Regions from separate parts of the Paenibacillus sp. FSL H7-689 genome, predicted to be linked through region 1. Evidence: predicted binding sites of a transcription regulator. Region 1 holds the regulator's gene; each other region holds the start of a gene.
What was found. Region 1 encodes Rex, which represses fermentation and respiration genes when NADH is low (regulators of the CRP and FNR family bind a similar motif). Its sites were predicted from a motif close to TTGTGAAATATTTCACAA; they were not measured.
Positions count from the first base shown of each region.

Region 2: the regulator Rex is predicted to act here: its motif matches at 949-966, upstream of nadA (quinolinate synthase NadA).
Region 3: the regulator Rex is predicted to act here: its motif matches at 1,408-1,425, upstream of C170_RS18485 (formate/nitrite transporter family protein).
Region 4: the regulator Rex is predicted to act here: its motif matches at 953-970, upstream of adhE (bifunctional acetaldehyde-CoA/alcohol dehydrogenase).

Region 1 is NZ_ASPU01000011.1:43,781-45,990, forward strand. Features, by position in the region: gene C170_RS06655 (amidohydrolase) at 1-963, opposite strand, end outside; gene C170_RS06660 (redox-sensing transcriptional repressor Rex) at 950-1,603, opposite strand; gene dinG (ATP-dependent DNA helicase DinG) at 1,822-2,210, opposite strand, start outside.
Region 2 is NZ_ASPU01000004.1:18,184-20,393, reverse strand. Features, by position in the region: gene ftsH (ATP-dependent zinc metalloprotease FtsH) at 1-738, shown strand, start outside; gene nadA (quinolinate synthase NadA) at 1,038-1,976, shown strand; gene nadB (L-aspartate oxidase) at 2,012-2,210, shown strand, end outside.
Region 3 is NZ_ASPU01000021.1:245,099-247,308, forward strand. Features, by position in the region: gene C170_RS18480 (molybdopterin-containing oxidoreductase family protein) at 1-22, opposite strand, end outside; gene C170_RS18485 (formate/nitrite transporter family protein) at 448-1,299, opposite strand; gene C170_RS18490 (FAD-dependent oxidoreductase) at 1,678-2,210, opposite strand, start outside.
Region 4 is NZ_ASPU01000054.1:80,224-82,433, reverse strand. Features, by position in the region: gene C170_RS22865 (Crp/Fnr family transcriptional regulator) at 1-620, opposite strand, end outside; gene adhE (bifunctional acetaldehyde-CoA/alcohol dehydrogenase) at 1,051-2,210, shown strand, end outside.

The sequences.
Region 1 (2,210 bases):
AGCCAGTCTCATTTCCTCGAACATATCCAGGTTGTTGTTGCTTGCCGGTCCGTCTGTTCCGAGTGACACGGTAACTCCTGCTTTCAGTAACGCAGGAACCCGAGCAACACCGGAAGCGAGTTTCAGGTTACTTCCCGGGTTATGGGATACAGCCACATCATGACGGGCCAAAATTTCAATCTCTTCGTCATTCAGATGCACCGCATGTGCAACCAGGGATGGACGGGAGAAAAAGCCCAGTTTCTCCAGATGTGCCACAGGACGCAGTCCATAATCAGCCACGTTCTGCTCCACTTCACGAAGCGTTTCAGACATATGTGTATGGAGAGGAAGGTTCAGGTCGTTCGCAACCTGCACAAGCTTCTCTATGTAGTCAGGAGGGCATGTATATGGTGCATGTGGCGAGATTACGGTTGTAATGCGACCATCTGCCTGTCCATTCCACTCACGTGCAAACGCTGCCGACTCCTCCAGCTTCCGCAGTTGCTCTTCTTCCGAGCACAGCCCGATTACACCACGTGCCAGTGCTGCTCTAACGCCTGATTGCTCCACAACTTTGGCAACTTGATCCATGTGATCGTACATGTCCAGGAAAGCTGTAGTTCCGCCTTTCAACATTTCAAGCACCGACAGGGAAGTTCCCCAATATACATCTTCTGAAGTCATTTTCGCTTCCATCGGCCACATTTTTTCCTGCAACCATACTTGCAACGCAAGATCGTCTCCGTGCCCTCTGAGCAACGACATTGCTGCATGACCATGCGTATTGATCAGACCCGGCAGGAAGAACAGTCCTTTTCCATCCACTTTGGTACAATTTTTGTCTCCATCCGGCAATGTCTCACCAATATGCACAATCTTGTCATCCTGGACAACCATGTATCCTTGAACCACGTTCCATGCTGTGCCGCCTTCATTAACGGCAAATTTGCCGTTGTGAATTACCCATCTATTTGTTGTCATCTTCCTCGTCGTCCTTTCCAGTCTCCAAGTAATAGGCCAAACTAAGCAGATCCGTTGTAAAGTCAGCATGGTGAATGCGGATATGCGGCGGTGTTTTTAGAATTGTTGGTGCAAAATTAAGGATCGCTTCAATTCCTGATTCAATAAGCTGATCCGCAACATTTTGGGCTTCCGTATCCGGAACCGTGATAATACCGATACGGATGTTTTCCGTTTTAACCGCTTCCGTCAATTCATTCATTGGTTTTACCGTCAAACTGTTGATTTGGCTACCAATCTTCGGTCCATATGCATCAAATACAGCAACAATCTTCATGTTGTCTTTTAGATATGCGTTGTAGTTGGACAAGGCTTGACCGAGATTACCCGCGCCTACCAGAGCTACATTAATTTGCTGATCGATTTTGAGAATGTGACGAATTTTCTCAATCAAATAAGATACATCATACCCGATCCCTTTACGACCAAAATCACCGAAGTAAGCCAGGTCTTTACGAATTTGGGCCGGATTCAGATCCAGCCTCTGTCCAAGCTCTTGAGAAGAAACAGTAGCCACCTCACGCTGATGCAACTCGTTCAAATAACGCAAGTATACAGGCAGACGGCGTACCACCGCTTCCGAAATTTTATCCGATTTCATTCTTGCTCCCCCTTACCAAGGCCACGATAAAATAATAGATGAAAAGATGAGCATCCTGTATAAACTCAAAGATAAACGTGACATTTTATACAGAATGCTCCTTGTAATTTAGGTTATAAGTTCTTACGTGCAACTGCTTTAATCGGATACGGAAATATCTAATAAAGTTTAACGCCAAACGATAGTGTCATGCAATGATATAACGAACAAAACAACCATTATTTTTGTTCATTAGCAGGTTTTTCCAACCACTCGGTAATTCGTGGAACCATCTGCTCCGTGAGCATGTGTTCCATTTTGGGACCAGGTAAAGAATATAAAAAGAATTTACCATAGTACGCTTCAATCACCCGTGTATCATAAACAATGACAATTCCTCTGTCCTTCGCTGTACGCACCAATCGGCCAAATCCCTGCTTGAAACGAATGACCGCTTGCGGCACGGACAGTTTCATGAACGGATTTTTCTTCTGTTCCTGAAGCAGCTCACTCTTGGCTTCCACCAACGGATGATTCGGTGGCTGGAAAGGCAGTCGCACAATAGCGAGACAGGTTAGCGCCTCTCCCGGGATATCTACACCCTCCCAGAAGCTGCTTGTACCCAGAA
Region 2 (2,210 bases), on a different contig from region 1:
GGATACTTCCTCGAACATGCTGATATGGTACATAAAGTGACCATTATTCCGCGCGGACGTGCGGGTGGATATGTAATCATGTTGCCAAAAGAAGACCGTATGCTGGTTACCAAGCAGGAATTGCTGGATAAAGTAACCGGACTTCTCGGGGGTCGTGTAGCTGAAGAATTGTTCATCGGAGAAATTGGTACTGGTGCATACAGTGACTTCCAGCAAGCGACAGGTATTGTTCGCAGCATGGTTATGGAATACGGTATGAGTGAGAAATTGGGACCTATGCAATTCGGAAGTTCACAAGGACAGGTATTCCTTGGTCGGGATATCGGTCATGAACAGAATTACTCAGATTCCATTGCTTACGAGATTGATCAGGAAATGCAACGCTTTATCAATGACTGTTATGAGAAGTGTAAGGACTTACTTGTTAAACATTCAAAAGAGATGCACCTGATCGCTCAAACTTTGCTTGAGGTTGAGACTTTGGAAATGGATCAGATCAAGCAATTGATCGAAACAGGTTCTTTGACTCCAAAAGCAGAGAATGACAATGATGGTGAAGGCACACCAACTGAAGGCGGAGAGCCAATCATCGACACCATCGGTGATGTGCGTGTTCGTATTCAAGGTAAAGATGAAACGCCTGAGCCACCAGCCGGAGATATTCCAAACGAAGCTCCGAATCTGGAAAAGGGTAATAACAATAACCCGGATGATGGCGGAACGAAGCCAACGTCTTAATGCACAATACATCTGGCTATAATAGCAGGTGAAATCAAGAGAGCCCTCGGGGCTCTCTTTTTTTATCCATTATTTTAAAAGAGGATAGATAAAGATAAACGGGAGTTAGATGGAGAACCAGTTAGCAAACAGGTGGTTACAGCGCTGTTCCGGGCCTTTTTCATTTATTGACAGAGTCGTGAACGTTGTGTAAATTAGTTGTTAAACCGCTTGTGATTCGTTTCTCAAGCGAAGATAACGACTTAGGTTAGCCCACGAAACAGCGCATGACGCTGTCCCGATAAAGGAGAGGATCACAGGTGGAAGCTCTGGCTTTAGAGCGCAAGGCTGAGATGAACCGCGAGCTGCGTGAGCGGCTTATGGTGTTGAAAAAGGAACGTAATGCCATTATTCTTGCCCATTATTATCAACGTGACGAAGTACAGGAGGTTGCCGACTTCCGTGGAGATTCATTTCTGTTAGCCCAGAAGGCAGCACAAACAGATGCGGATGTGATCGTTTTCTGTGGTGTTCATTTTATGGGTGAAAGCGCTAAAATTCTTGCGCCAAATAAAACAGTTATTATCCCGGACGAACGTGCGGGCTGCCCAATGGCAGATATGGTGAATGTGGATGGACTACGCAAATTGAAAGCACAACATCCTAATGCCAAGGTGGTTACGTATATCAATTCCTCGGCTGAGATCAAAGCAGAGACTGACATCTGTTGTACATCAGCGAACGCAGTCCGGGTTATTCAATCGGTGGATTCCGACGAAATTATCTGGGTACCGGATAAAAACCTGGGACATTATGTGCAGCAGCATACAGACAAGAAAATGATTATCTGGGAAGGTTACTGCAACACTCACGATATGCTTACAGTCAAAGATGTGGTGGAGATGAGAGCCAAGCATCCAAATGCAGAGTTTGTTGTCCATCCAGAGTGTCGCCCTGAGGTTGTAGAAATGGGTGATTTTGTAGGCAGCACAACAGCTATTCTGGAGTATTGCAAAAATTCATCAGCGAAGGAATTTATCGTAGGTACCGAAGATGGTACAGGATATCAGCTTCGTCTGGATAGTCCGGATAAACAGTTCCACTTTGCTACCAAGTTCCTCGTATGTCCCAACATGAAGGTGAACAACTTGAAGAAACTGGTGAAATGCCTGGAAACGATGAAGCCGCAAATCTACGTGCCACCGGCCGTTGCCGACAAAGCCAGAGAATCGCTAGAGCGCATGTTGTTGGTAAAGTAGGATGCGCTACTCTTGCTCCAAGACAGGTGAATAACATGATACCGCAATATTTAGTTGATTTTGATCTGTCTGCCCTACCCATGGTAGAGACGGATGTACTGGTTATAGGCTCAGGGATTGCTGGTTTGTTTACTGCCATTAAGGCAAGTGAACAACAACGTGTATTAATGATCACGAAGAAGTCATTACTTGAAAGTAACACCAGATATGCGCAGGGAGGCATCGCTGCGGTTA
Region 3 (2,210 bases), on a different contig from region 1:
TACCATTCTCCTGATCGATCATCGTAAGGCTCCCCTCTTTAAAAGCTATCCCTATATCATATCTTCTTCGAGGTTATCGCGTAAAGAGAACAGTATGTTTTTGCTTCATATTCGCCGCTATAGCGGCTTTAAATTATTTTCAAAAAAATGTTTTTGAGTTTGATTCAACTTCAGAATTCAGGGGTAAATTAAAAATAAGGCATTAGGCTAGTGTTTCCCCACTTCCTCCTCATGCCATATCATGGACCACTCCCGAAATTCGCCATGAACAGGTTTCGTTCCCCCGAACCTTGTCATGGCGAATTTATTTTGCGTTAAACTCCAACAAAGACCCCATACAAAAAAACGATCCCGCCCTGCTCCGTCACAGCATATTCGCCATGATCCGAGCAAGATCAGAATCGTCTTCACTTCTAATATACGTGTATACATGCCTCGCTGTGCCCGCTATGCTTGTTTGCTCAACATCACTCTAGCCTCCGTCTCCATAGGTTCGATCGACGTTGCTACCTCCGGTTTCACTTTTGGCTCAGCTTGGCGCAGGTACACCACCCAATAGGCTGCAGCAACAAACAGAGCACCTCCAGTAAGATTCCCGAGCCATACCGGAATGAAATTCATCACATATTGACCCCATGAATAATGTCCTTCAAAGATTGCCGCCGGGATGAGGAACATATTGGCCACAACGTGCTGGAATCCAATCGCCACAAATGCCATCGTTGGAAACCAAATGCCCAGTACCTTGCCACTCATCGTATCCGAAGCATAAGATAACCACACGGCCAGCGCGACCAGCCAGTTACAGCCGATGCCAGAGATGAAAGCTTGCAGGAAGCCGTCATGCAGCTTATGCCCAGCCATATCCACTACTTTTGCCAGATATACACCCTCTCCGGTCAGACCAAGCACATGTCCAAACGCGTACGCGACAAACAAAGCTCCAACAAAATTACCAATCGTCACTAAGGTTAGATTTTTCAACATACTACCCACAGATAATTTTCGTGCAATCGTTGCAAGTGGAACTGCCATCATGTTGCCCGTCAGCAGCTCGCCACCACCTATGAGTACCAAGATTAATCCAACCGGGAACACTGCTGCTCCAATCAGATTGACCAGACTCCCCCACTCTGCTGGTGCAGAAGCAATTACCCGAATATCCAATAGAAAACCCAGCGCAATAAAAGCCCCTGCCAGAAAACTAAGCACCAGTACAGAAGACACCGGATATTGAGCCTTCTTCTTGCCTGTTTGCGCCGTATATTGTGCAACCTCAAGAGGTGTTTTTGCTGCCATATCATTCATCCTCTCCTTCATTGTTCATCATTGGATAAAACCATCTGAAATTCATTAGTTATGCGTTGAATACCACATCCTAATTGTATCTCGGTCCTAAACATAACTTTGTGCAAATTATCACAATGTTACTTAAAAAGATACTTTAAGAGTGTCTTGGAATAGTTATGACAGCAAGAGTGTAGTAAGCCCTTTTGTAGCTAAAACAAAAAAAAAAGAAGACTGACGATATACTCGCCAGTCTTCTCTTTCCTTTATAATCGTCCGCCTTGTTTCGTAATCTTGGCAGTTATTGTACTCCTCTTATTTACGGACAAGCATGACTTATCTTTGTATGGCGTTTATCATGCCCTCTGTTCAACCATCTATTCTGCTTCCTTACACCATTGCTGGTGCTTTTACTTCTATTGGAGGCAGTGCTTGCAGACCAGCCGTGTTCAGGAAGTTCCATGGTTTGTTGTAATGTGGCTGGAAGAAGAAGTCGATGAAGGCCAGCTCATCTACGGTCATGTTATTTTGGATGCAGACCGAGATCGTATTAATCGATTGGGTCAGATCAACCTGAGACATCACCTGTGCTCCAACGATCCGACGAGTAGCCTGCTCATATACCACTTTAAGCAACAGTTTCTCAGCCGTTGGCATAAACTCCGGACGGTAGCTGTCTTCCAGTACGACAGATTCAACAATCAGGCCTTCGTCAGCCGCAGACATTTCCGTCATCCCTGTACCCGCGATATTTTGCTCATAAATTTTGATACCCGATGTGCCTTGTGTACCCATATACGGTGTTGTAGGACGAACTAGGTTACGGGCTACAAGTGTACCCATCCGCACGGCGTTGGTTGCCAGTGGAATGTACGCTGCTTTGCCTGTTGGGTTGTAATGAATAGCACAGCTGTCACCCGCAG
Region 4 (2,210 bases), on a different contig from region 1:
ATCCCGTCTTTCTTACGCAGGTCGCTTAACATGCGGTTTACACTTTCACGAGTGGCTCCAATCATATTGGATAGATCCGTGTGGGTAATTTTTTTGTGAATAATGACATGCTCTCCATGAGGCTCACCATACGAATTCGACAACCGAATGAGGGTGGAGCAGAGTGCACCCGGTTTGCCGTATAACATGAGATCCCGGAATTTGGTCTGTGTCAACCGGTGGTGGATGCCCATCCATTTCATAAAATCGATCGCGAAGTCACAATGCTGGCAGATTAACATTTCCAGGTCTTTATGTTCCAGTACACCGATCTCACTGTCCTCCAATACTTCCGCTGAGAAGCTGTGTTTAGAGCCAAAGAAGGGATCAGCCTGCCCAATCATATCACCGGATTGATACATGTACATGATCAGTTCCTTGCCTTCATCCGTGGATTTGGTGATCTGGGCACGGCCCCGTTTCATATAATAAAGTTTGTCAGAGATGTCGCCTTCCCAGTACAGATGTGTACCTTCCGGATAGGTTCTATCTTTCATGGTAACCAGCAGATGGTTGAAATTTGCTTCCGAGAAACAGTTAGTATTACCGCGCTTTTCCAGTACAGTTGTTAGTTCTCTCATAAGTCTATCTCCCCTTTATGTCCATCGGACGACCTTCTGTAGTAAGCAGTAGCCTCCGAGGTTCGCCGCAAACCGTTGCCGTCCTGATCAGGGTCATCTCGGCCGGGAGGAAGGACGGTACAAATTGCGGTGGTTCAATTTTTAAGTTCAGTATATACCTAATCTTACCGTTTGAGGGGGAAGGAAAGGGGGCAAAAATGACGAAATTTCAAACATTGTGATAAAATTCACTTTTAATGGAGAGGATGAATTTTACAGCTCTATATTTTAAATAGGAAGTGAAAATGGTCGTATGAAGGACACTACAAAACTTAAATTAAATTTGTTATACTTTGTGAAAAAAATCACATAATTAAGTTTATTGTCATGTTACGATGTGAATGTAAACGAGAGAGACAAACTAATACGAACCTTTAGGAGGATGAGGGAGATGGCTGTAAAGAACGAAGTCGCCCCAGCAAAAGAACCGACAGCAGGTCAGTATATTCAAACGTTAATCGACAAAGCGAATAAAGCACACGCCGCATTCATGAAGATGGACCAGAAGCAGATTGACCGGATTGTGCAAGCGATGGCACTTGCGGGTCTGGATAAACACATGATGCTCGCCAAGATGGCCGTAGAAGAAACAGGCCGCGGAGTGTATGAGGATAAAATCACCAAAAATATATTTGCAACAGAATATGTGTACCACAGCATCAAGTACGATAAAACCGTAGGTGTGATTGAAGATAACGAGTATGAAAGCTTCCAGAAAATTGCGGAGCCGGTCGGCATCATCATGGGTATTACACCAGTTACCAACCCAACATCAACGACGATGTTTAAAGCATTGATTTCCATCAAGACGCGTAACCCAATCATCTTTGGCTTCCACCCATCTGCACAGAATTGTAGCCGGGAAGCTGCAAAAATCCTGCTGGAAGCGGCTGTGAAACATGGTGCACCAGCAGATTGCATTCAATGGATTGATGATCCTTCCATGGATCGTACAAACGAACTGATGAATCACAATGATGTGGCTCTCATTCTGGCAACAGGCGGATCAGGCATGGTACGTGCAGCGTACAGCTGTGGTAAACCTGCACTGGGCGTAGGACCGGGTAACGTACCTTGCTTTATCGAGAAAAGCGCGGATATCAATCAGGCAGTAACGGATTTGATTCTGTCCAAGTCTTTCGACAACGGCATGATCTGTGCTTCCGAGCAAGCGGTCATCATTGAAGAACCGATCTTTGATCAAGTGAAGAAAAAAATGATTGCAAATGGCTGTTACTTTGTTAACAAAGATGAAGCAGCAAAATTGACAGCAGGTGCGATTAATGCCGAGAAATGTGCGGTGAACCCGGCGATTGTTGGTCAATCTGCGGTGAGTATTGCGAAGTTGTGCGGTATTGAAGTTCCGGCAGGCACCAAAATTCTCGTGGCCGAGATTGAAGGGGTAGGTACCAAATTCCCATTGTCGGCTGAGAAATTAAGCCCGGTACTGGCTTGTTACAAAGTTAAAACGGCAGCAGAGGGCATTGAACGTGCAGCAGAAGTGGTTGCTTTTGGCGGTATGGGTCACTCTTCGGTTATCCATTCAACAAA